3 regions of the Tianweitania sp. genome follow, and region 3 is predicted to be linked to each of the others. Evidence: predicted binding sites of a transcription regulator. Region 3 holds the regulator's gene; each other region holds the start of a gene.
What was found. The regulator LexA, encoded in region 3, represses DNA repair genes until DNA is damaged. The targets are predictions, from matches to a motif close to TGTTCNNNNTGTGTTCNG.
Positions count from the first base shown of each region.

Region 1: a site for LexA is predicted at 3,650-3,667, ahead of recA (recombinase RecA). Genes of this name have one in related genera too.
Region 2: a site for LexA is predicted at 5,496-5,513, ahead of RTX98_RS03640 (metallopeptidase family protein). Genes of this name have one in related genera too.

Region 1 is NZ_DAMBUH010000047.1:11,890-20,024, forward strand. It holds gene cckA (cell cycle histidine kinase CckA) at 1-1,987, shown strand, start outside; gene RTX98_RS12090 (hypothetical protein) at 2,453-2,644, shown strand; gene RTX98_RS12095 (OmpA family protein) at 2,684-3,391, shown strand; gene recA (recombinase RecA) at 3,739-4,839, shown strand; gene alaS (alanine--tRNA ligase) at 5,026-7,686, shown strand; gene RTX98_RS12110 (PRC-barrel domain-containing protein) at 7,742-8,113, opposite strand.
Region 2 is NZ_DAMBUH010000008.1:14,269-22,403, reverse strand. It holds gene RTX98_RS03655 (error-prone DNA polymerase) at 1-2,956, opposite strand, end outside; gene RTX98_RS03650 (DNA polymerase Y family protein) at 2,953-4,512, opposite strand; gene RTX98_RS03645 (hypothetical protein) at 4,505-5,473, opposite strand; gene RTX98_RS03640 (metallopeptidase family protein) at 5,653-6,075, shown strand; gene RTX98_RS03635 (DUF1737 domain-containing protein) at 6,079-6,285, opposite strand; gene RTX98_RS03630 (CoA ester lyase) at 6,298-7,149, opposite strand; gene RTX98_RS03625 (FAD-binding oxidoreductase) at 7,286-8,135, shown strand, end outside.
Region 3 is NZ_DAMBUH010000028.1:30,634-38,768, forward strand. It holds gene RTX98_RS09015 (ComEC/Rec2 family competence protein) at 1-1,420, shown strand, start outside; gene lexA (transcriptional repressor LexA) at 1,377-2,093, opposite strand; gene RTX98_RS09025 (DsbA family protein) at 2,243-2,884, opposite strand; gene RTX98_RS09030 (extracellular solute-binding protein) at 2,881-4,698, opposite strand; gene RTX98_RS09035 (invasion associated locus B family protein) at 4,913-5,548, shown strand; gene hspQ (heat shock protein HspQ) at 5,660-5,992, opposite strand; gene RTX98_RS09045 (AEC family transporter) at 6,127-7,086, shown strand; gene RTX98_RS09050 (UbiH/UbiF family hydroxylase) at 7,054-8,135, opposite strand, start outside.

The sequences.
Region 1 (8,135 bases), on a different contig from region 3:
CGCCGAGCAGGAGCGCTTCTTCCTCGATCTGCAAAAAGCCATCGACCACCTCGACCATGCCCCAGCCGGCTTCTTTGCCGCCGACCCGGATGGCCGCGTCACTTATATCAACGCGACCCTGGCGGAGTGGTTGGGCGTCGACCTCGCCAACTTCACGCCAGGCTCCGTCACGCTGCGCGAGATCGTGGCCGGCGACGGCATGGCGCTGATCCGCTCGGTCAAAGCCGATCCCGGCACGACGCGCAACGCGGTGATCGATCTCGATCTCGCCACCACATCCGGCGAAGCGCTGCCCGTTCGCTTCATGCACCGTGTGTCGGCGACCCGCGACGGTGTGCCGGCCGCCTCGCGCACTATCGTCCTCAACCGCACGGAAGGCGAAGATTCGTCTGCCGACCTGCGTGCTTCCGAAGTCCGCTTCACTCGCTTCTTCAATTCGACGCCGATGGCCATTGCCGGCGTAGACGCGCAGGGCCGCATCCTGCGCACCAACGCACCGTTCCTGTCGCTGTTCTCGACGGTGGTGGACCGCGACGCGATCGACCGCCGCGTTCGGCTGGACTCCGTGATCCACGATCGCGACCGCCCGGCCTTCCATGCGGCATTGGAAAAAGCCCGCCAGCGGCAGGCCGATATTGCACCGATCGACACCGTGCTGCCCAACAATGAAGAGCGGCACATGCGTGTTTACGTCAACGCCGTGGCCGATCTGAGCGACAGCGAAGGCGCTGAAGAAGCGGCAATCGTTTATGTCGTGGAAACGACCGAGCAGAAGGCCCTCGAAAATCAGATGGCGCAGAGCCAGAAGATGCAGGCCGTCGGTCAGCTTGCGGGCGGCATCGCGCATGACTTCAACAACGTTCTGACCGCCATCATCATGGCGTCCGATCTGCTTCTAACCAACCACCGTCCGTCCGATCCTTCCTTCCCGGACATCATGAACATCAAGCAGAATGCCAATCGCGCGGCCTCGCTCGTGCGCCAGCTTCTGGCTTTCTCGCGCAAGCAGACGCTGAGGCCGCAGGTGCTGAACCTCACCGACGTGCTGGCCGATCTGCGCATGCTGCTGGCGCGTCTCGTCGGCAACAAGATCAAGCTCCAGATCGATCACGGTCGTGATTTGTGGCCGGTACGGGCGGATATCGGCCAGTTCGAACAGGTCATCGTCAACCTCGTGGTCAATGCGCGCGATGCCATGCCCGGGGGGGGCGGTTTGACGGTGCGCACGCTCAATGTCGCCACCGAGGAAAGCAGCCGCTACGGCTATCGCGAACTTCCCGAAGCCGACTACGTCGTGGTCGAGGTGCAAGACAGCGGCAGCGGCATCGCGCCGGAGGTCATGAAGAAGATCTTCGAGCCGTTCTTCACGACGAAGGGCGTGGGCGAGGGCACCGGGCTCGGCCTGTCGATGGTGTACGGCATCATCAAGCAAACCGGCGGTTATATCTTCTGCGACTCGGAAGTCGGCAGTGGCGCCACGTTCCGGATCTTCCTGCCACGCCACATCGTTGAAGTGTCTGCCGCCAGCGAGACGCGGCCGGCCGAAGCCGTGGAAACGCCGGCGGTCCCGACGCCTGCCGCGTCGGCTTCACAGGACTTATCGGGATCGGCGACCGTGCTTCTGGTGGAAGACGAAGATGCCGTACGCATGGGTGGCGTGCGCGTTCTGACCTCGCGTGGCTACACCGTTCATGAAGCCTCGTCGGGTGTCGAAGCGCTGGAAATCTTCGAGGAGCTGGACGGCAAGATCGACATTGTCGTGTCGGATGTGGTGATGCCGGAAATGGACGGACCGACCTTGCTCGGCGAGTTGCGCCAGCGCCAGCCCGATATCAAATTCATTTTCGTATCCGGTTATGCAGAAGATGCTTTCGCCAAAAATCTGCCGGCCGACGCTCAGTTCGGCTTTCTGCCAAAGCCTTTCTCGCTGAAGCAGCTCGCATCAACGGTCAAAGACGTTCTGGAAGGCGGTAACGGCAAGGTTTAATGGCGGGAACACGTCCAGCTGCATGGACCGATGATACCGGTTGATTCAATTCCGGTACGTTTCTGAAACGGAAAAGTAAGCTGCCGAGCTTTACAGCACTCTGCAATTTCAGGTTGTATTGAGTGCGTGGTGAGGAACTCTCGAAACAACACCGGCTTGGCAGAACGCGATGCGTCGTCTCAGGCTTATCATGTAAAGCTAAAGCCGCGAGACGGATCGTTGAACGTCAGCCTTTTGGCCAAGCTTCTTCTACAAAAAGCGCGAGCGCTTGTTTCATCAAGGCGCAACTCTTCGCCAACTCAGACCCGCGCATTTAGCCCGCCGGCAGCTTCTACTGAGTACAAGACAGCGTTCATGGCGTTCCACGAGGAGGATGATGAACGTCCAACACGAGGATGAACGATCATCCCGGAACAAGCCTCGGTCTCCCGCGTTTTGAAGACGATCAAAGCTGGAGGTTTAGCCATGGTCGCCGAAGACACCAACAAGAGCCCTGCCGCCGAATCGCCGGCGGTGAAATCGCTCCAGAAAGAGCAGGCGGATAAAGCGCGAGACAAGAAGGACGGCAAGCTCGAGGACAGCCTCGAAGACACTTTCCCGGCCAGCGATCCTGTTTCAATGACAAATCCGACCAAGCCAGGCGCGCCGGAAGAGTAGACCGGCAGGCTCGATCCACCTTTTGCCTTATTTTGTGCTATGAGCGACCGGCCAACCAAAGCCGGTCGCTTTGGTGTTTGTGAGGGAAAGGGGATTGCCTTGCGCTTGATCGTAGCCACCACCGTCGCCGGAGCGTTGCTTCTCGGCGCATGCACCACGGATCCTTACACGGGTGAGCAAAAGATTTCGAACACCGCCGGGGGTGCGGCACTTGGTGCTGGCATCGGTGCACTGGGCGGCATGTTGGCCGGCGGCAATGATCGCCGCAATGCTCTGATCGGCGCAGGCGTGGGTGCCTTGGCCGGTGGTGCCGTTGGCGTTTACATGGATCGGCAGGAAGCCGAGCTGCGTGCTCAGTTGCAGGGTTCGGGCGTATCGGTCAGCCGCCAGGGCGACCGCATCGTGCTGAACATGCCGTCCAACATCACCTTCGCCACCGATCAGGATTCGGTCATGCCGGGCTTCTACGGCACGCTGAACGCGGTCGGACTTGTGCTGAAGAAGTACAACCAGACCATCGTCGATGTGAACGGTCATACGGACTCCACTGGCAGCGACAGCCACAACTATGCCTTGTCTCAGCGTCGTGCGAGCTCGGTCGCGGATTACCTGGGTGCACAGGGCGTTGACCCCCGTCGCTTCGCAGTCAACGGCTATGGTGAAACGCAGCCGATCGCATCCAATGCCAACGAGTCCGGCCGTGCACAGAACCGGCGCGTGGAAATCTACCTGACGCCGATCACCTGAGGACTTCTAATTTGTGAGCCGAAAGGCCCCCGGCAACTTAAGAGCCGTGCAGAGTGATCTGCGCGGCTTTTTCATAAACGGCTTGCCACAGAATCGCTCCTTCTGCGTAGATCCGCTTGGGCGTCCCGAGGGTTGGATCGCTGTGGGACGGGCACCGCCAACCATCCTTTATACACAAGCATTTGGCAAGCTGGAACAAACCAGATACAATTGAACAAATTCCATTTGCAAGCAGTGACTTAAAGGCTCTTGCAATATGAGAACAAAAGAAGTACGTACGAACTAGTCCAAAAAAGCCGGTCGAACCTCATTTTCGACCAAGATTCACGACCAAGGGGTGTTGTATCATGGCGCAGAACTCGTTGCGGCTAGTTGAGGAAAGCTCGGTGGACAAAACAAAAGCTCTGGATGCGGCGCTCTCGCAAATCGAGCGCGCATTCGGCAAAGGCTCGATCATGCGGCTCGGCAAGAACGAGCAGGTGGTGGAGATCGAAACGGTTTCAACCGGCTCGCTCAGCCTCGATATTGCGCTAGGCGTCGGTGGCTTGCCGAAGGGTCGTATCGTCGAGATTTATGGCCCGGAAAGCTCGGGCAAGACCACGATGGCGCTGCATACCGTAGCCGAAGCCCAGAAGAAGGGTGGCGTCTGCGCCTTCGTGGATGCCGAGCATGCTCTGGATCCGGTCTATGCCCGCAAGCTCGGCGTCGATCTTGAGAACCTTCTGATCTCGCAGCCCGATACGGGTGAGCAGGCCTTGGAGATCTGTGACACGCTGGTGCGCTCGGGTGCCATCGACGTGCTGGTGGTCGACTCGGTGGCGGCGCTGACGCCGCGTGCTGAAATCGAAGGCGAGATGGGCGATTCGTTGCCCGGCTTGCAGGCGCGCCTGATGAGCCAGGCTCTGCGCAAGCTGACGGCTTCGATCTCGCGCTCGAACACGATGGTCATCTTCATCAACCAGATCCGTATGAAGATCGGTGTGATGTTCGGGTCGCCGGAAACCACCACCGGCGGCAATGCACTCAAGTTCTATGCGTCGGTGCGTCTGGATATTCGCCGCATTGGTTCGGTCAAGGACCGCGATGAAGTCGTGGGCAATCAGACCCGCGTTAAGGTGGTCAAGAACAAGCTTGCTCCGCCCTTCAAGCAGGTTGAATTCGACATCATGTATGGCGAAGGCGTTTCCAAGACCGGCGAGTTGGTTGATCTCGGCGTGAAGGCTGGTGTTGTCGAGAAGTCGGGTGCCTGGTTCTCCTACAATTCGCAGCGGCTGGGACAGGGGCGTGAAAATGCCAAGATCTTCTTGCGCGATCATCCGGACGTCATGAACGAGATCGAGAAGACGCTGCGCCAGAACGCAGGCCTGATCGCCGAGAAGTTCCTGGAGAACGGCGGCCCAGGCGGGCTCGACGGCGATGATGATGGTGATCGGGCTGCGGAAGCCTGATTTGAAGGCGCCGGAGCGATCCGGCGCCTTTTCTTTGACCGGTCGGCGGCGCTGCATCAAGGCCGGTTGCGATGTGCAAAGCCTGCCTGGGTATGGTGCGGCGTCGTTCTGGACACCTGCCGTCGCTTGACGCTAAAAGGCCGGTTCCTTGGCCGCCCTGCGGCACCTCTTCACGAAGGCCTGAGCATGAGTGGCGTCAACGAGATCCGATCGGCTTTTCTCGATTATTTCCAGGCAAATGGGCATCAGCCTGTTGCGTCGAGCCCGCTGGTGCCACGCAACGATCCGACATTGATGTTCACCAATGCCGGCATGGTTCAGTTCAAGAACGTCTTTACAGGCCTGGAACAGCGTCCATATAGCCGCGCCGCAACCTCGCAGAAATGCGTGCGCGCTGGCGGCAAGCACAACGATCTCGACAATGTCGGTTATACCGCACGGCATCACACCTTCTTCGAGATGCTCGGCAACTTCTCGTTCGGTGACTATTTCAAGGAACAGGCGATCGAACTTGCCTGGAACCTGATCACCAAGGAATTTGGCCTCGCCAAGGACAAGCTGGTCGTCACGGTTTATCACACCGATGACGAAGCGGCGACGTTCTGGCGCAAGATTGCCGGTCTGCCGGAAGACCGCATCATCCGCATCGCGACATCAGACAATTTCTGGGCGATGGGCGATACGGGTCCGTGCGGCCCTTGCTCCGAGATCTTCTATGACCACGGTCCGGAAATCGCCGGTGGCCCTCCCGGCAGCCCTGATGAGGATGGCGACCGTTTCATCGAGATCTGGAATCTCGTTTTCATGCAGTTCGAGCAACTGACGAAGGAAGAGCGCGTGCCTTTGCCGCGCCCATCCATCGATACCGGCATGGGGCTTGAGCGCATCGCAGCCGTGCTTCAGGGCAAGCACGATAATTACGACATTGACCTGTTCCAGGCGCTGATCCGCGCCTCGGAAGAAGCGACGGGCGTTAAGGCGGAGGGCAAGAACCGCGCGAGCCATCGGGTCATCGCCGACCACCTGCGGGCATCCAGCTTCCTGATTGCCGATGGCGTTTTGCCGTCCAACGAGGGGCGCGGTTATGTGCTGCGTCGCATCATGCGCCGCGCCATGCGCCACGCGCAGCTGCTCGGCGCACGCGATCCGTTGCTGTGGCGCCTAGTCCCGGCCTTGGTGCGCGAGATGGGTCAGGCCTATCCCGAGCTCGTTCGCGGCCAGCCGCTGATTACGGAAACGCTGAAGCTCGAAGAAACCCGCTTCCGTACCACGTTGGCGCGCGGGCTCACCTTGCTGTCGGATGCAACGTCTTCCTTGCAGGAAGGCGACAGCCTCAATGGCGAAACCGCGTTCAAGCTTTACGACACGTACGGCTTCCCGCTCGATCTAACGCAGGATGCCCTGCGCCAGCGCGGCATTACTGTCGATCTCGCCAGCTTCAATACGGCCATGGAACGTCAGAAAGCCGAGGCTCGCGCCAACTGGGCAGGTTCCGGCGAGGCAGCGACCGAAACCGTTTGGTTTGCAGTGCGCGACCGGGTCGGCGGCACTGAGTTCCTGGGCTATGACACCGAACAGTCCGAGGGTGTTATAACGGCGCTGGTCAAGGACGGCGACGAGGTTGAGCATGCTGCGGTTGGAGACACTGTTTCTGTCGTCACCAATCAGACGCCCTTCTATGGCGAGTCCGGCGGCCAGATGGGTGATACGGGTACGCTATCCGGCGAAGGTTTCCAGCTGGAGATCAGCGACACCCAGAAGAAGGCCGATGGGGTTTTCGTTCATCAAGCGAAAGTTGTGTCGGGCAACCTGAAGGTCGGTGCTCCTGTCGAGATGAAAGTGGATCATGCCCGCCGCGCCAAGTTGCGGGCCAACCATTCCGCGACTCATCTCGTCCACGAAGCCTTGCGTGAAGTGCTTGGCACACATGTCGCTCAAAAGGGTTCGCTTGTTGCGCCCGAACGGCTGCGGTTCGACTTCTCGCATCCGAAAGGCATCTCGGATGCCGAGTTGGAGGAAGTGGAGCGGATGGCCAATGCCATCGTGGTCCAGAACAGTCCGGTCACGACGCGCTTGATGGCCGTTGATGATGCCATTGCCGAGGGCGCAATGGCTCTCTTTGGCGAGAAGTACGGTGATGAAGTCCGTGTCGTGTCGATGGGCACGGCGATCGAGGGCGACAAGGCCGGCAAGTCCTATTCGACCGAGCTTTGCGGTGGCACCCACGTTTCGGCGACTGGCGATATTGGTCTGGTTCGCCTCGTGAATGAAGGCGCGGTCGCTTCGGGCGTCCGCCGTATCGAGGCCGTGACAGGCGAGGCGGCTCGGCGTCATCTTGATGAGCAGGATCGTCGCTTGAAGGCCGTCGCCGCGACCCTGAAGGTCGCGCCGGCTGATGCGGTTGCCCGCGTCGAAGCCCTGGTCGAGGAGCGCCGTAAGCTGGAGCGCGAACTCAACGATGCCCGCCGCAAGCTGGCACTCGGTGGCGGAGGCGCAGGTGGCAGCAGTGAAGCCGAGCAGGTTGCCGGCCTGTCCTTTGTTGGTCGGACAGTCACAGGTGTGTCGCCGAAGGATTTGAAGCCGCTTGCCGACGAAGCAAAGCAGCAGGTCGGTTCAGGCGTCGTCGTCTTCATCGGCGTGGCCGAAGACGGCAAAGCCAGCGCGGTTGTTGGTGTCACGCAGGATATGACGAGCCGCATCAGCGCGGTTGATCTCGTACGGGTGGCTTCGGCGGCTCTGGGCGGGCAGGGCGGCGGCGGACGGCCGGATATGGCGCAAGCTGGCGGACCGGATGGAAGCCAGGCCGATGCAGCCATAGCGGCGGTCAAGTCAGCCCTCGCAGCTTAACAAAAAGGCCGGCTATCCAAGCCGGCCTTTTTCATTCCGCCACGTGCGGTTTTCGTCAGTCCTTGTAGACCTCGTAAGCTGCAACCGTGGCAGCGTCGTCCTTCAGAACGAGCTTCACTCCGTCGAGAGAGAAGCGCTCGATCGGCACGATGATGTCGTCCCTGTCGCCATATCCGGCCTGATCATCGAAATCGACAACCAAGGCTGTGGCCGTCGCGCGATCGGCGCCGATGACGTCCTCGATCTCGCCAATCTTCTGGCCAGCCGCGTTATGAACGTCCATGTCTTCAAGGCGATCAGCGTCGACATTGAACGGTGCAACCATGGTCTTGTCGTCGACCTCGACCCAGGTGCTGGTTTGAGCCGAAGCCACGTTGGACAGGCTTGCAAGCGCGGCTGCGGCAAGAACGAGGGACATAGACTTCATGGTGCGATCTCCTTTCAAGTGG
Region 2 (8,135 bases), on a different contig from region 3:
CCAGAACCAGACCGGCCACGGACACGAAACGGCCGCTCCGCGTCTGGCCGAGATCGGCGCAAGGCAGCGTGCGCTCGCGCACCAATCGACCCCGCAGGAAGCTGACCGGATGCGCCTTCAGCGACAGAGTGAGGGTACGGTAGTCGTGGATGACATGCTCGCCGAGCGGCATCTCCGGCAACCGGGTTTCAGGCTCGAATTCGCGCAGTTGAAGGCCGGCTTGCGTGAACAACGGCAGCGTTTCGGGAGCGGTCTTGGCATCGAGTGCGCGTGCAGCCCATAAAGCGGCGCGACGGTCGAGACCGATCGAGCGGAACGCGTCGGCTTCGGCCAAACGCACGATCGTCGATGGGGAAAGTCCGGTTTTCAGCCAGAGATCGCGCACCGATGCGAAGCCTGAACCGCGAGCGGCAACCAGTTTATCAAGCTCTGCCTGGCTCAGCCCTTTCACCTGGCGGAAGCCTAGCCGGACCGCATGGCGGGTGCGGATGACGCCGCGCATGGAGCGATGGCGGCTGGCGATATGATCGGGCCTGAACGGCGCCTCCTCTAGGGTACAGTCCCAATCCGAGTGGTTGATGTCGACTTCGCGGATGTCCAAACCATGCTCTCGGGCATCACGCACCAACTGAGCCGGCGCATAGAAGCCCATCGGCTGGGCGTTGAGGATCGCTGCGCAGAAGACATCGGGATAATAGGTCTTGAACCAGCACGAGGCGTAAACCAGCAAGGCGAAACAAGCCGCGTGGCTCTCTGGAAAGCCGTATTCGCCGAAGCCCTCGATCTGGCGAAAGCAGCGTTCGGCGAAATCACGCGGGTAGCCGTTCTTGACCATGCCGTCGATCAGCTCGTTTTCAAGCTGGGAGATGATGCCGACGCGCCGGAATGTCGCCATGGCACGGCGCATCTTGTCGGCCTTGTCCGGCTTGAAGCCGCCGCATTCGATGGCGATCCGCATGGCCTGCTCCTGGAAAAGAGGAACGCCGAGGGTCTTGCCAAGAATGGCTTCCAACTGAGGCTTGATGTAGGTCGGCTCTTCCAGGCCTTCGCGACGGCGCAGATAAGGATGCACCATATCACCCTGGATAGGACCAGGGCGGACGATGGCCACTTCGATGACGAGGTCATAGAACTCCCTTGGCTTCAAACGCGGCAGCATCGACATCTGGGCACGGCTTTCGATCTGAAACACGCCCAGCGTGTCGGCGCGGCAGATCATGTCGTAAACGTTGTTCTCACCTTCCGGGATGGTGGCCAGCGTGGTGGATTGCTCTTCAGGGTAATGCTGCTTCACCAGATCGAAGCAGCGACGCAGGCACGACAGCATGCCGAGCGCCAGAATATCGACCTTGAACAGGCCGACGGAGTCGAGATCGTCCTTGTCCCATTCGATCATCTTGCGCTCGGGCATGGCCGTTTTCATGATCGGCACGATCTCGTCTAGCCGATCGCGCGTGATCACGAAGCCGCCGACATGCTGGCTGAGATGGCGGGGAAAGCCCTGGATCGCGTTGGCGTAATCGAAAAAGCGCCGGGTCAGCGGATCCTGCATAGCAAGGCCGGCGGAAGCGGCTTCGCGCGCACCAAGAGACGTGTCGCCCCATTTCCAGGTCGAGGCTGACAAAGCGCTGATCGTGTCTTCCGACAGGCCCAGCGCCTTGCCGACCTCGCGCATGGCCGAGCGCGAGCGATAGGAAATCACCGCCGCTGCAAGGGCCGTGTTTCGGAAGCTGTATTTCTCGTAGATGAAGGCGATGACTTCGTCGCGGCGCTGGTGCTCGAAATCGACGTCGATATCCGGCGGCTCGCCACGCTCTTTGGAGATGAAGCGCTCGAACAGCGTTTCCAACCGGTCAGGACCGATATCGGTGATGCGCAAGCAATAGCAGATCAGCGAATTGGCGGCCGAACCGCGCCCCTGACATAGAATACCCTTCGAACGGGCATGGCGTACGATGTCGTTGACGGTCAGGAAGTAGCCGGCGTAGCCGAGCTCTTCGACCAGAGCGAGTTCCTTTTGCAGGATCTCAATCGTCTTCTCGGTCGGACCGTCGGGAAAGCGCCAGGCTGCTCCTTCCCAGGTCAGCCGCTCCAGTTCCTCCTGCGCCGTTGCGCCATCTCGCGTTGGTTCGTTGGGGTAGTTGTGCTGCAGCTCTTTAAGCGAGAAACGCAGTGTGGCGGCGAAGCGCTGTGTCTCCACCAGGGCCTGGGGGATGCTGGCAAAGAGCCGTGCGATCTGAGCAGGGGATTTCAGATAGCGTTCGGCATTGGCCTGACGCTCCAGCCCAATGTTGCTGACCGGCTTGTTGAGACGGATGGCGGTAATGACATCCTGCATCTCGCGAAATTCCGGACGATGATACAACACATCGTTCACGGCCATGAGCGGCAAGCCCGATCGCCGGGCCAGTGCCGACACCTGCTCAAGGCGGAAACGATGATCGCCATTATAGGTCGGCGCTACCGCCAACCAGACCGAGCGATTGAAGCGCTGGCGAAGCTCCTCAAGAAAGGCGAGTGTTTCTTCCGTGTCCCCATAGGGATCGGCCAGAACGGCGAGCGAGATGTCCGCGCCCCATTCGATGAGATCGGCGCGGTAAACGCGCGATGCGCCCTTTTCGCTTTCTTCACGCAGATTGGCCTGGCTCAACAGCCGGCAAAGATGCCCCCAGCCTTCACGCGTTTGCGGATAGGCCAGAACATCCGGGGTGCCATCGCAGAAAACCAGCCGGCTGCCGGGATGAAACTGGAACCGGTTGGTTTTTGCCATGTTCCAGCCGCGCACTACGCCGGCCACCGTGTTTCGGTCCGCAATACCGACTGCGGTATAACCAGCTTCCAGCGCACCTCCCACCATCTGCTCGGGCGAGGCCGCGCCATGCAGAAAGGAGAAGTTCGACTGCACGGCGAATTCCGCAAAAGCGGGGCTGGCTTGCGGAAAGCGCTCCGTGCTCATGCAAAGATCCCATGCATGTACCAGCGCGGCATGGGCGGAAGAGCCGCCTGAAGATCGTCTTTCTCTTCCTTTGCCGCCGGATTCATATCAACGGTTTCAGCGAGTTTGCCGCTTTTGCGGCGGCGCTCTTCTTCCTCGGCTTTCATTAAAGGGCCAAGCCTCGGCTCGCCCTCGTAAAGGCCTTGGCGAAACAGCCAGTAGCGATGGCCCTCGCCATCCTCGACGCGGAAATAATCACGCGTTTCGCCGGTCTCGTCGTACCACCATTCCGGCGTCAAACGTTCCGGCCCTTCCGCGCGCACGATGCGGTGATGCATGCGCCGCCAGCGGAAATGGGCCGGCGGGCCTTCCGGTACTTCCGCGGTGACATCCACGGGTTCGGGCTGGCGCAGGAGCCGCAAAGGGCGCGAGAAGGTGGAAGCCGGCTTGGTGTCTTCGACCTCCGTCTTGTTTGCAGCACCGGGCGCATAGGCGATGGCGCGTTCCGGGATGTGGCTCGCGACCTCCACGGGATGCACCATCACCTGGCGACCGAGCCTGGCTTCCACCCGGTCAGCCAGAAGAGCGATGCTTTGCACCTCTTCATCGCCTTCCTTCATCAGGTCGCTTTGCACTTCCGCAAAAGGCTGCGCGGTGAGAACCGACAAGCGCAGGAGATCGAAGCCATAGCCGGGATCGAGGCTCTCGCTGGTGGCTGAGAGTTTTTCGCGAAACAGGAGCCGGATCAGTTTGGGATCCCGCAGAGGCCGTGCGGTTCTGACCCGCAACCGGAACACGGTGCCATCGACACGAAACAGCGCCAGTTCCAGTGAGGTCGCACCTTCACCGCGTTCGCCGAGAGCGGGCTGCAATGTCTTGGACAAGGTCAGAACCAGTTGCTCGATCTCTTCGATCGTGCCGATCGGCTCGAAGAAACGGCGTTCGGCCGATAGGGTCGGAACCGGTCGGCGAGGCGTGATGGATTCTTCCACCCGGCCAACAGCCTGGTCGATGCGCAGCAGAAGCTGCTTGCCAAAGCGTTTGGCAAGCGGGGCACGCGGAGCGGACAAAACGGCGCCCACCACACGCAAACCAACGCTTTCCAGGCCGTGGCGCGTATCGGGCGGTAGGCGCAGGGCCGACAAAGGGAAGGGCGCCAGAGCCTGCGCTTCCTCCCCTTGTTCGATGATCGCGCCGGAATCGAAGCGCGCCAGCGCATAGGCCGTGCCAGGCGTGGCGGCGAGCCCGCCGCGAATGTCGAAACCCTGTTCCTTGAGCCGTTTGCGGATATCGGCCATCAAGGCCACTTCGCCGCCAAACAGATGCGCGCAACCCGTGATGTCGAGATAAAGCCCGTCCGGCCAATCGATCGCCACCAGGGGCGTGTAGCGATCGCACCAGTCGGCCAAGGCGTCGAGCAGGCGCCGGTCACCCTCGGCATCGTCTTCGACGATATCGAGATCGGGATGCATGGCCCGCGCTTCGGCAATGCCCTGACCGATGCGCAGCTTGAGGGATTCGGCCTTGGCATCAAGGGCAGCGATGCGCTGCGCATTGTCCTGCCTGCAACTAACCACCAGCGGCGGCACGTCGCCGTTCAGGCGCGAAGCCCACGACTTGCCCAGCCGCTTGCGCCAGATTCGGTCTGTAGACAGACGCGGAAACCACAGAGCCAGAAACCGCTGGCTGTGCTTGGGCTGAAGGTTGGTTCGCTGTTCGGAGTTGGAGACGGCGTTCATGAGGGTTCCATTCCAGCGTGAAAGTGCCTGGACGTGCGGTGCGGCTTTTGGCGACGGTCAGTTCCAGGCCCGGCGGCCCGAGCGAGTCTCGCAAGGGACCATCAAGCGTTTGCCGCAAACCCGCAGGCGCAGGGGAAACAAGCAGCCTGACGGGTGCCGCGGTGGGTGTTTGTTCAGCTGACTGGCGCAGCAGGAACACCGGCCGCCCAGCCGCTTGCGCGCGGCGATGCAGCCTTCGCGTGGCGGTCAGATCCAGCATGCGGGGATTGCCGCGCAGTTCCAGGATCACGCCGGCCAGATCCGGCAGCCGTGCCGCTTCCTCACCAATCCACAGCGTGTCGCCGAGCTTGGGTGCTTCGGCGAAAAGAAGGCGCTGCGGCGCGATGCCGAAAGTTTCGCGGATGCCGGCGGCATAAGGCAGGCCGCCTTCGGAAAAAGCTTCCGTCGTGCCCAACCATAAAAGCGGCAGATGCTTTTGGGGCTCGCGCTGCAGGAGCCTGGAACCAAGCGCCAAGGCAAAGGCCGCTGCGGCTCCGGCGGCGCGTGCGGTCGGCGCGTGGATTTCCGTGAGCGCCCCCAAAGGCAGACCGCCGCCGAGCAGGGCATCGAGCGGCTCCACCTGGCTCGGCAGACAATCGCCATCCGGCAGACCCCGTCCGCTGCGCCGCATAAGGATGCCGTCGGCCGTTTGCCCGTCAGCTGAAGGCGCAGCCAAGCGCTCCGGCAGTACGCCTTCGATCCTGGCAATCTCATGACGCAAGGCGCAAAGCCTTTCCTGCGCCAAGGCTGATACCGCCATGACGTTCCACTCCGGTCGAGTTCGTTCCTGTTATGTTCTTATAGATTCCCGAGGGTGCTCCGAGAGTCAAGCACACTCTAGAGAATTTATTCCTGACGCTGCGGCCGTAAGGGGTCGGATGCGAAAGTCCTCGAAAGCCGCGAATTAACGCTCTATATGAGCCGGCCAAAGGAGACCGAATGGCTCGTCTTTATCAAACCCGGCAATGGCATGATCAGTTTTCGCCCTCGATCGAGGAGTTCGAGCTGCTTGCGCTGGAAACTTATGCCCATCTGCCTGAAGAGTTTCGCAAGCTGACCGGCGACATCATCATCCAGATCGCCGAATTTCCCACCGAAGAGATCATGGACGATCTAGCGCTGGAAACGCCGTTCGACCTGCTCGGCCTGTTTGAAGGCCGTGGCATTGCCGAGCGCTGGACGCCGCAAACCGGCGAGGAACCGAACAAGATCACGCTCTATCGCCGCGCGATCCTCGATTACTGGTCAGAAAACGAGGAAACGCTGGGCGACATCGTCAGCCACGTGCTGATCCACGAAGTCGGCCACCATTTCGGCCTGTCGGACGACGACATGGAAAAAATCGAGGAAGCGGCGGAATAGGACCTACTGCTCGCCGAGCTTCATGTCGGGATGGTAGTCCTTGCCCTCCACCTCCTTCACCACGGCCTGGCCGCAGCGCATGGTGCCGGTCGCGGCGTCGAAGGCGTAGGTGGGGCTGCCGGCCAGTTCCCATCCCTTGTTCAGCGCCGTCGTGACCTTGTGGCAGAAGCTCGAATCATCGGGGCCTGACAGGAAGCGGTAGAGTTTCATCGCTGTAGTCCTTCAAAGACGCGCGGCCAGCAGCTTTTCGGCCTGCGCGAGATGCAGCCGCTCGATCATGCGGCCGTTGATCTGAATGACGCCTTGAGCGGGATCGGCGGCGAAGGCTGCGACGATGGCTTCCGCTTCCGCCACGTCTTCCTCGCTCGGTGCAAAGGCGCGGTTGGCGGGTTCGATCTGGGCGGGATGGATCAGCGTTTTGCCGTCGAAACCCATGTTCCGGCCTTCGCTGCACTCGGCAGAAAAGGCATCGAGATCGCGGAAATTGTTGCTGACGCCGTCGAGTACAGTGAGGTTTCCGGCCCGTGCCGCCATCACCATCTGCGATAAAGCCGGCATGAGGTAGCGGCGATCCGGCGTCATGCGAATGCCGATGTCCTTGGCGAGATCGTTGGTGCCGGCCACCAGGCAGGCAAGGCGTGCGGCGCGATCGCGGCCGAGCGCTGCAATGGCGCCGATATTCATCATCGCCTTCGGGGTTTCGATCATCGCCCACAAACGGATGCGCTTGGGCGCGTCGATCTCGTCCAGCGCGTCGTCGGTTTCCAGGATGTCGCGCGGTGAATCGACCTTCGGCAGGAGGATGGCGTTGGGCTTGCAGGATTTGGCGACCGCCAGATCGTCCGCGCCCCATTCCGTAGACATCGCATTGATGCGGATGATCAGGCGCTTGTTTGGACGGTTCTCGAACAAGCGTACGAGGTTGTCGCGCGCGGCTGCCTTCTGGTCTGGTGCAACCGCGTCTTCCAAATCGAGGATGATCGCGTCGGCGGCGAGATCGGCGATCTTGGCCAGCGCTTTCTGGTTGGCGGCCGGCACGTAAAGCACTGAGCGGTGGGGATGAGGGGCGGTCATACCCATTCATCGCCGGGCCTTGGTGAACGCGCAAGAGCTTATCGGACTTTCTACTGAGGCAGGTTACGCAAATGCCGCTTGCGAAGGACGCATGAACCTGATTGCGTGCGCCCGCTTTCACGGAATGAACATCCCCATGTCTGGCTACGATATTCTCATCATCGGTGGCGCGATCGTCGGCAGTTCCGCTGCCTATTTCCTGCGCGACCAGGGCTTCACCGGCACGATCGGCGTGGTGGAACGCGATCCGAGCTTTGCCACGTCTGCCACAACCCTGTCGGCGGCATCGATCCGCCAGCAGTTCTCCATTGCCGAGAATATCCGCCTGTCGCGTTTCACGCTGAACCTGTTTCGCGAGCTGACCGACCGCTTCGGTGCGGATGCCGACATCGCATTCCGCGAAAAGGGCTATCTGATCCTGGCGAGCGAAGCAGGGTTGCCCATTCTCAGGACGAACCACGCCGTGCAGATTGCTGAGGGCGCGGAGATCGTGCTGGAAGACGCTAGAGCCCTGGCGAAGCGCTTTGCCTGGCTGTCGACCGAAGACATTGCCGGTGGCGCTTATGGTGTCAGCGGCGAGGGCTGGTTCGATGCCCATGCGCTGCTCGGCCTGTTCCGCAAGGCGTTGAAGAGCATGAAGGTCGACCTGATCACGGATACGGTCACCGGCATCACGCGCGATGGAGACGCGGTCACCGGCGTGACGCTGGAACAGGGCGGTGCGGTTTCTGCCGGTCTCATCATCAATGCTGCCGGCCCGAATGGCGGCAAGGTCGCTGCCATGGCGGGCATCGATCTGCCGGTGGAGCCGCGCAAGCGCAACGTGTTCGTGTTCGAAGCCCGCGACCGCTTCGAGGACATGCCGCTGATGGTCGATCCCTCGGGCATTTATGTCCGCCCGGAAGGCCAGGTTTACATCACCGGCGGCGCAGAAAATCCCGATACGGACGGCCCGGCCGACCCGCGCGATTTCGATCCGGACTGGA
Region 3 (8,135 bases):
GTCTCCAGGCTTCTCAGCCCGATACCCCGTCAAGAAGGTCGCCGCCTTCGTTGCCTTGGCGGGCACGGGTTTCTACCTCCTGCTCGCCGGCGATCAGGTTGCCGCCAACCGAAGTTTTCTGATGGTCGCGGTCATGCTCGCCGCGATCCTGTTTGATCGCGCCGCGCTGAGCATGCGCAATCTCGCCATCGCCGCGCTGATCATCCTCCTGATCACACCGCATGAGGTGATGGGGCCAAGCTTCCAGATGTCCTTTGCGGCAACGGCTGCGCTGATCGCAGGCTATGCCGGTTGGAAGCAGTGGCGGCTCAAATCCAGGCGCCACGCACCACCGACATCGCGCTCGCCGATGGCGCGCGTCCTGCGCTACCTCGTCGTTCTCATCGGTGGATCAGTTGCGACGTCCATTCTTGCCGGCAGCGCTACAAGCATCTTCGGCGCCTATCATTTCCAGCGGGTGTCACCCCTCACGCTTCTGGCAAATCTCGCGACCATGCCGATCATCGGCATCCTGATGATGCCGCCAGCCGTGCTGGCTGTCGCCCTGATGCCGCTCGGCTTGGAAGCCCTGCCTTTGATGGTGATGGGTTTCGGACTAGACCTCATGTTGGGTGTGGCGCACTGGCTGGCGGAGCGCTCACCACTGGATGCGGTCGGCATCGTGCCGGCTTCCACCCTTACTCTCTTTACGATCGCGCTTGTGGTTGGTTGCTTCACCACAACCAGGCTACGCCTTCTTGCACTGCCGTTTCTTTTTGCCGGGACGCTTACTTTTGCGGGGCGGCAGGTGCCGGACCTCTACATTTCCGAGGATGCCCGATTGATCGCGGTGAGAACCGAAGAAGGGAAGCTCGCCGTTAATCGAACACGGCCCAACGCTTTCACAACACAAGAATGGCAACGCGCGGCTTCCGCAATGACTTTGGTGAAGCCGGAGAATGGCAAGGGGGCAACGGCTGCGCCCTCAGACCGTTTTCTGTGCAAGGATGACGTCTGCACCATCAACAATTCGCCCGGCGTGAGCATCATGTCTCTTCCCGAAGGCGGAGACCTGAAAGCGCATTGCAGCGACGCCGCTGTGATCGTCATCGACGATGCGACAGCGAACAGCCGCGCCTGCCGCGGCTCAAAACAGGTGGTGCTCACCAAGCGCGACCTTGCGCAAAAGGGCAGCGCCACAATCACCATTGATCCCGAGAGCGGCAAACCGACCGTTCAGCATGCACTGGCTCGACCTTACCGACCATGGCACGACCATCGCCGCTTCTCGCGCGAGGCTCGCGGCATGGCACCCTACAAACGCCAGCCGCGAGATGAGGCCACGAAGCCGTCTCAGCAGACCAAACCGCCAGCAGGAGTGCCGGCTGAAGAGCCGCCTAGTACTTCCGGATCAGGCCAACCAAACGACCCTGAACCTTGACACGGTGTGGCGGGAAAAAACGCGTCTCGTAAGCGGGATTGGCTGCTTCGAGGGCAATGGACGCACCCTTGCGGCGGAAGCGCTTCAACGTAGCTTCTTCATCGTCCACCAAGGCAACCACGATGTCGCCAGGGTTGGCCGTGCTGCCATCGCGGATCACAACCGTATCGCCGTCGAAGATGCCGGCTTCGATCATCGAATCACCACGCACTTCCAGTGCATAATGCTCGCCACCCGTCAGCATATCCGGCGGGACGGTGATAGAGTGGGTTGGGTGCTGGATCGCCGAGATCGGCACACCAGCCGCGATCCGGCCCATGACTGGCACGGAGATGCCGTTCGCATCGTCGTCATTAGAGGCGCTGCGCTGCGGCTTGGCTGGCTCCGGCGGCTTCTTGCCGAGGCTGCCTTCGATCACGCTCGGCGAGAACTTCTTGGGGCCGAGTGCCGGCGACAGAGACTCTGGCAGCTTGATCACTTCCAGCGCTCGGGCGCGGTTCGGAAGACGACGGATAAATCCGCGCTCTTCCAAAGCCGTTATCAGGCGGTGGATTCCCGACTTGGAGGCAAGATCCAAGGCCTCCTTCATCTCGTCGAAGGAAGGCGGGATACCACTTTCCTTCATCCGCTGATTGATGAAGGAAAGCAGTTCCATCTGCTTGCGCGTCAGCATCCCAAGACCCTCTGAATCAAAAAACAAACCCAGAACAGACCGTATCTGTTCGGCATGTGTTCTGCAACATTTAAAAGTTTATCTAGTTGTGAAACGAAAAGGGTACGCTGTTCCTGCTCAACTTGAATCAAAAGCAGTCGTTTAAGCGTTTATCTCTGCTCTGCCACCTGCCGGATCGCATCTGCGAGGATCTCAGGCTCCTGCGCACCCATGAGGGCGTAGCGGCCATCAAGCAGAAAGCAGGGAACGCCCGTGATGCCCATGGTGGTGGCCGTTGCGATCTCCTGCTGCACGGCTTCGATGTCGGAAGGCGCTGCAAGCAGGGCTGAAACAACAGCCGCGTCCATGCCGCTGCTTCCCGCCAGATCGGCAAGAACTTGGGGATCGCCGATGTCGCGACCTTGCTCGAAATAGGCCGAGAACAGGTTGCGGACCACGCGACCCTGCAGTTCAGGACCGGTTGCGCCCGCCCAGCGGATAAGCCGATGCGCATCGAGGGTGTTGGCAGCGACCTTGATGGCGGCGAAATCGAAGGCGATGCCAAGTTCCTGCCCGATCGATTCGATGCGGGCGTGGATCTGATCGATCTTTGTCTGACTGCCGAACTTCGCCAGCATATAGGCTTGGCGGTCCGTGCCCTCACGCGGGATGGTTGGATCGAGCTGATAGGGTCGCCAATTCAGGGTGACATCGATGTCTGGAACCATGCCCAAAGCGAGATCGAGCTTCTTTTGCCCGATGAAGCACCAAGGACAAACAACGTCCGACACGACATCAATGCTCAGGGTCATCGCGCAGTGCCCTCCGACCACCATGTCGGCAGCTGGTAGCCGTAAACCGAGGTTTGTTCGGGCCGGTGAATATGGCTCCAGCTCGCCACCCATTGCTGCGGCTGATAATACAAGGGCACGATGTAGGCGCCGCTCAGCAGCACGCGATCATAAGCGCGCACGATCGTCACGAACTCGTCGCGGTCTCGCGCATTCACCATTTGGTTGATGAGCCCATCGATTGCAGGCTCGGCGACGCCTGCGAAGTTGTAGGTGCCGGGCGCTTTGGCGGAGGCCGAACCCCAGCGGAACTGCTGTTCCACGCCGGGCGAAAGCGAGGAAGTGTAGCGCATCAGCATGGCATCGAAGTCATAGGTCCGCTGACGCTGCAAATACTGCGCGGCATCTACGGAGCGGACCGACACGGTAATGCCAAGTCGGGCGAGGGTGCCCTGCCAGGCCATGCTGATCTGTTCGCTCGACTTGCCGTTGAGCAGGATCTCGAAGGCCAGCGGTTTGCCTTTGGCATCCACCATGCGGCCGTTTTGCATGGAATAGCCGGCAGCCTTCAGGGCTTCAAAGCCTTGCCGCAGAAACTCCCGGTCACGACCGCTGCCGTCGGACTTTGGCGGCGTCCAGGTTCCCGCGAGAATGTCGGGGCGCACTGCATCGGGATAGGGTGCAAGCAGGCTTTTCTCGGCCTCAGATGCAGGACGGCCCGTCGAAGAAAGTTCGGAGCCATCGAAGTAGCTCGTGGTGCGCTGGTAGGCATCGTTGAAGAGGTTGCGGTTGCTCCATTCGAAGTCGAACAACCCGGCAAGCGCGCGGCGCACATCGCGATTCTGGAAGATGGGCCGGCGCGTGTTGAGAACAAAGCCGAGCATGTCCGCAGGCGTCTGCTTGTCGAAGGTTTCCTTTCGAACCCTGCCGTCGGCCACAGCTGGGAAGTTGTAGCCGGTCGTCCAACGTCCGGTTTGGTCCTCCGGGAAAACGTCGACCAGCCCCTTCTTGAAGGCCTCGAACATTGTGTTCGGGTCGCGGAAATAGGTGATGCGGATTTCGTCGTAATTGTCGAAGCCGCGCTTGGTCGGCAAGTCCTTCGCCCAGTAATCCGGGTTGCGCTTCAGGGTCACCTGTTCGCCCGGGCGCACATTGTCGATGATGTATGGGCCAGAGCCGATCATCGGCTTCAGGCTGGTACGATCGAAGGTCTCGCGGTCGATCGCATGCTTTGGAAGGATCGGAATGCCCGCCAGAAGCAGTGGCGATTCGCGGTCGGCCTTGTCGTTGAAAACGAGCTTCAGGCCGCGTTCGCCAACGCGCTCCATGCGATCAATCACGCCGACCCAGCGCTGATAGATCGGGCGCGCCTTATCGCGGAACAGCTCGAGCGAGAAGATGACGTCGTCGACGGTGATCGGCTGGCCATCAGAGAACTTGGCGTTCGGGTTCAGAGTGAATGTGACGAACGACCGCGCGTCATCGGTTTCGACGCTTTCGGCGATCAGCGGATAAAGCGTGAAGGCCTCGTCCTTCGAGCGCATCATAAGTGGCTCAAAGACGTTGTTGCCGAAGTCCGTGTCGAACAAACCGCGCGCGCCATCCCCTTGAACGATAAAGGGATTCAGGCTGTCGAAGCTGCCTTGCCAGGCATAAACGACGCGGCCACCTTTGGGCGCATCCGGGTTGGCATAGGGCATATGCTGGAAGTCTGCGGGGAGTGCGGGCTTGCCCTGCATGGCAATCGCATGTGCCGGCTTTGCGCGTGCCGCGGGAGCACCGAAGGCAACCGTCATCAGCATCGAACAGGCAAGCAGCAGGGATTTGGTGGGCATGGGCAGTCTTTCCGATTCGGTCGACGGAAATATCACAGTCGCGGGGAATGGCGGCGCAATGATGTGTTTCCGGGCCTTCGCCAAGCTGGATTCCGGGAACAAGCCGGTGTAACAGGCCGCCAACAGTCATCCTGTTGCCTTATTTAAGCAACACTGACGCCGGCTAGCGGCTGGGTAGCGCTCACCGCCATCCATTCAAGAGGATAACCGACCCATGAAGTTTCCGAACCTCAACACGTCGCGACTTGCCCTTGTTGCGGCAGGCCTCGCTGCTGTGGTTGCCGGTGGTGTTGCGCCAGCATCTGCGCAGGAGCAGAACCCTGCGGCTCCGCCCAAGGGTTGGTTCAAGGCCTGCCAGAAGCAGCAGGACGTTGAGATCTGCAACGTTCAGCAGATCATGACCGCTAATACCGGCCAGCTGATCACCGCCGTCAGCCTCGTCGAGGTCAAGGGCAAAGTGAGCCGCCGCGTGTTCCAAGTCACCGTGCCGACCGGCCGTTTGCTGCCTCCAGGTGTCGGCCTTCAGGTCGACAACAACAAGGCGCAGAAGCTTGATTATGTTATCTGTTTCCCGGATCGGTGCGTGGCCGAAGCGCCGCTCAACGATCAGCTGGTTGCAGGTTTCAAGAAGGGCACGAACCTCACGCTGACCTCGGTCAACTTCCAGAATCAGCCGAACCCGATCAAGGTTTCGCTCGGCGGTTTCACCGGCGCTTATGACGGTCCTCCGCTGCAGCAGTCGGACCTCGAAGACCGCCAGAAGAAGCTGGAAGCCTTCGTGAACAAGAACAACGACGACTTCGCGAAGAAGCTCAAGGACGAGCAGCAGAAGGCGAAGACCGCGAACTAAAAGCAGAAAGTCGACGGAAAAACCGGAAAAAGGCGGGGTGAAAGCTCCGCCTTTTTCCTATTTAGCGGCCATTTTTTCCGAGATTTTCTGAAGTTCTTCCGGTTTTTGCCGTTAATGATGCGGCTGGCCACGCAGTCGATATCGCCCTGCCGAATCACGGGCGAAGATCTGGTTGAGCTGCGGGTGACGCAAAGGACCGCCGTCCGAATCCTCCAGCAGGTTCTGCTCGGACACATAGGCGATGTATTCGCTGTCTTCATTCTCGGCGAGCAGATGGTAAAAGGGTTGATCCTTGCTCGGCCGCACGGCGGCAGGAATCGCTTCGTACCATTCTTCGGTGTTGGCGAATTCGGGATCGACGTCGAAGATGATGCCGCGGAACGGGAAGACCCGGTGCCGGACCACCTGACCGATCTGAAACTTGGCATGTCGTGTGTCTGTCATGCCTGTTATTTGGCCGCAGCGCCGGCGTTGTTCAATCCCGCAAATGCTTGACGCAGGTGGCTGTGGCGGTTAGCGCCGCTGGACGCTCTTTGCCGGCCTAAGGGCCAGCCTCCAAAGCCCAAGCGAGTCTGATCATGGCGGATGTTGTCGGATTGGTTCTGCCGTTTTTCGGCATGATCCTGATCGGCTTCGTTGTCGCGAAGCTTATGAAGCATCCGGTCGAAGGCTTGGCCTGGATGAATGTGTTCATCCTCTACATCGCCTTGCCGGCCCTCTTCTACCAGCTGCTGTCCAAGACGCCGATCGAGCAGCTGACGCAGATCTCGTTCATTCTGGCGTCGATGCTGGCGACGTTCCTGATCTTTGCGACGATGTTCGCCGGTTCACTTCTGTTCGGCGGCAACGTGCCGGAAAGCACGATCAAGGCTCTGGCGGCGGCCTATGGCAATATCGGCTTCATGGGACCGGGTCTCGCGCTGATTGCGTTCGGCGAGGAAGCGGCGGTGCCGGTGGCGCTGATCTTCTGCTTCGAGAACGTCATGCACTTCGTCTTAGCGCCGACCTTGATGGCGTTGTCGGGCGAGCGCAGCCCTGGCGCGAGCAGCCTGGCGCTCGATATCGGACGCAAGATCCTGCTGCACCCGTTTATCGTCGCGACGATCCTCGGCGTTCTTGCGGCGGCGTTTCACTTCCGTGCGCCGGGAGCGCTGGATCGCTTGTTGGAGATCGTGTCGCGGGCGGCAGCACCTTGCGCCTTATTTGCGATGGGCGTGACGCTCGCACTGCGGCCGCTGCGGCGAATGCCGACGGCGATCGGGCCGATCGTGTTGTTGAAGCTCTTCCTGCACCCGCTGCTTTGCTACACGATGCTGAGCCTGATCGGCGACTTTCCGACCGTGTGGGTGTGGACTGCGATGTTGCTGGCATCGCTGCCGACGGCCACCAATGTCTATATCATTGCTGCGCAGTACGGCGTGTGGGTGGAACGGGCTTCGGCCAGCATTCTGGTGACGACCACAGGCTCGGTCGCCACCGTGACGGCGCTGCTTTATCTGATTCGATCAGGCGTCCTGCCGCCCGACCTTTTCCCATAGGCCACGAAAACCACTGCCGGGCGCCATGCCTTCGCGCATGAAGAAGCTGCGCACCGGCGGGAGCTTTTCCATCAGGCTGAGGCCAGCACTGCGCGCCATCTGTGCCGGCAGGAGACCGGACAGAAGCGAACGATTCAGCAGGTTCACCGCGCTGTTTCGCGCGAAGATGTCGGGCGTCCGGCGACGGCTATAGCTGCGCAGAACGTTATCGGCGCCGGGATCGCTGAGATTCTCTTCCACGAGGCCGGCGATGGTCTGCACGTCGCGGATGCCGAGGTTCAGACCTTGCGCCCCGATCGGCGGGAAGACATGGGCCGCTTCGCCGACAAGCGCGATGCGCGACTGCGCGAAGGACAGCGGCATACGGGCCGACAGCGGATAGATCTGGCGGCCGGGCAATACATTGACCGAACCGAGCATGGACTGCATGCGGGCTTCGATGCGGCGGGAAAGCTCCGCATCGTCCAGCGCGTTCAGCGTTTCAGCTTCCGCTGGCGAGACCACCCAGACCAGACTGGACTTGTCGCCGGGCAGCGGCACCTGGGTGAATGGGCCGGTTTCCGTGTGGAACTCGTTCGACGTGTCGTTGTGCGGGCGGGTGTGGCTGAAGGACAGAACGAGCGCCGATTGCGGGTAGGGATGGCCGATCGTGCGAATGCCGGCGGCATCGCGCGCAGGGGAACCGCGCCCGTCGGCCGCAATCGCCAAGGCACCTTCGAGGCGCAGACCATCGTCCAGCGCAGCAGTGATGCGATCGGCCGACGGCACCCAGTTCTTGATAGTGGTGAGATGGCGGGTGATGCGCGGCTGGTTGGCGACCGCGTCCGACAGCGTCTGCGCCAGCACGGCATTCGGAATGTTGGCGCCGAAGGTGTTGCGGTCGATCTCGCTGGCGTGGAAGGGGACGGTCGGGCTGCGCAGCAGCCGCTTGGTGGCATCGATGATGCGCATGGTGCGCAATGAAGCGGACTTGCCTTCAAAGCTCGTATCGATGCCGAGTTCAACGAGATAATCGAGTGCCGGCACCATCAGCGCTGTGGTGCGTGCAT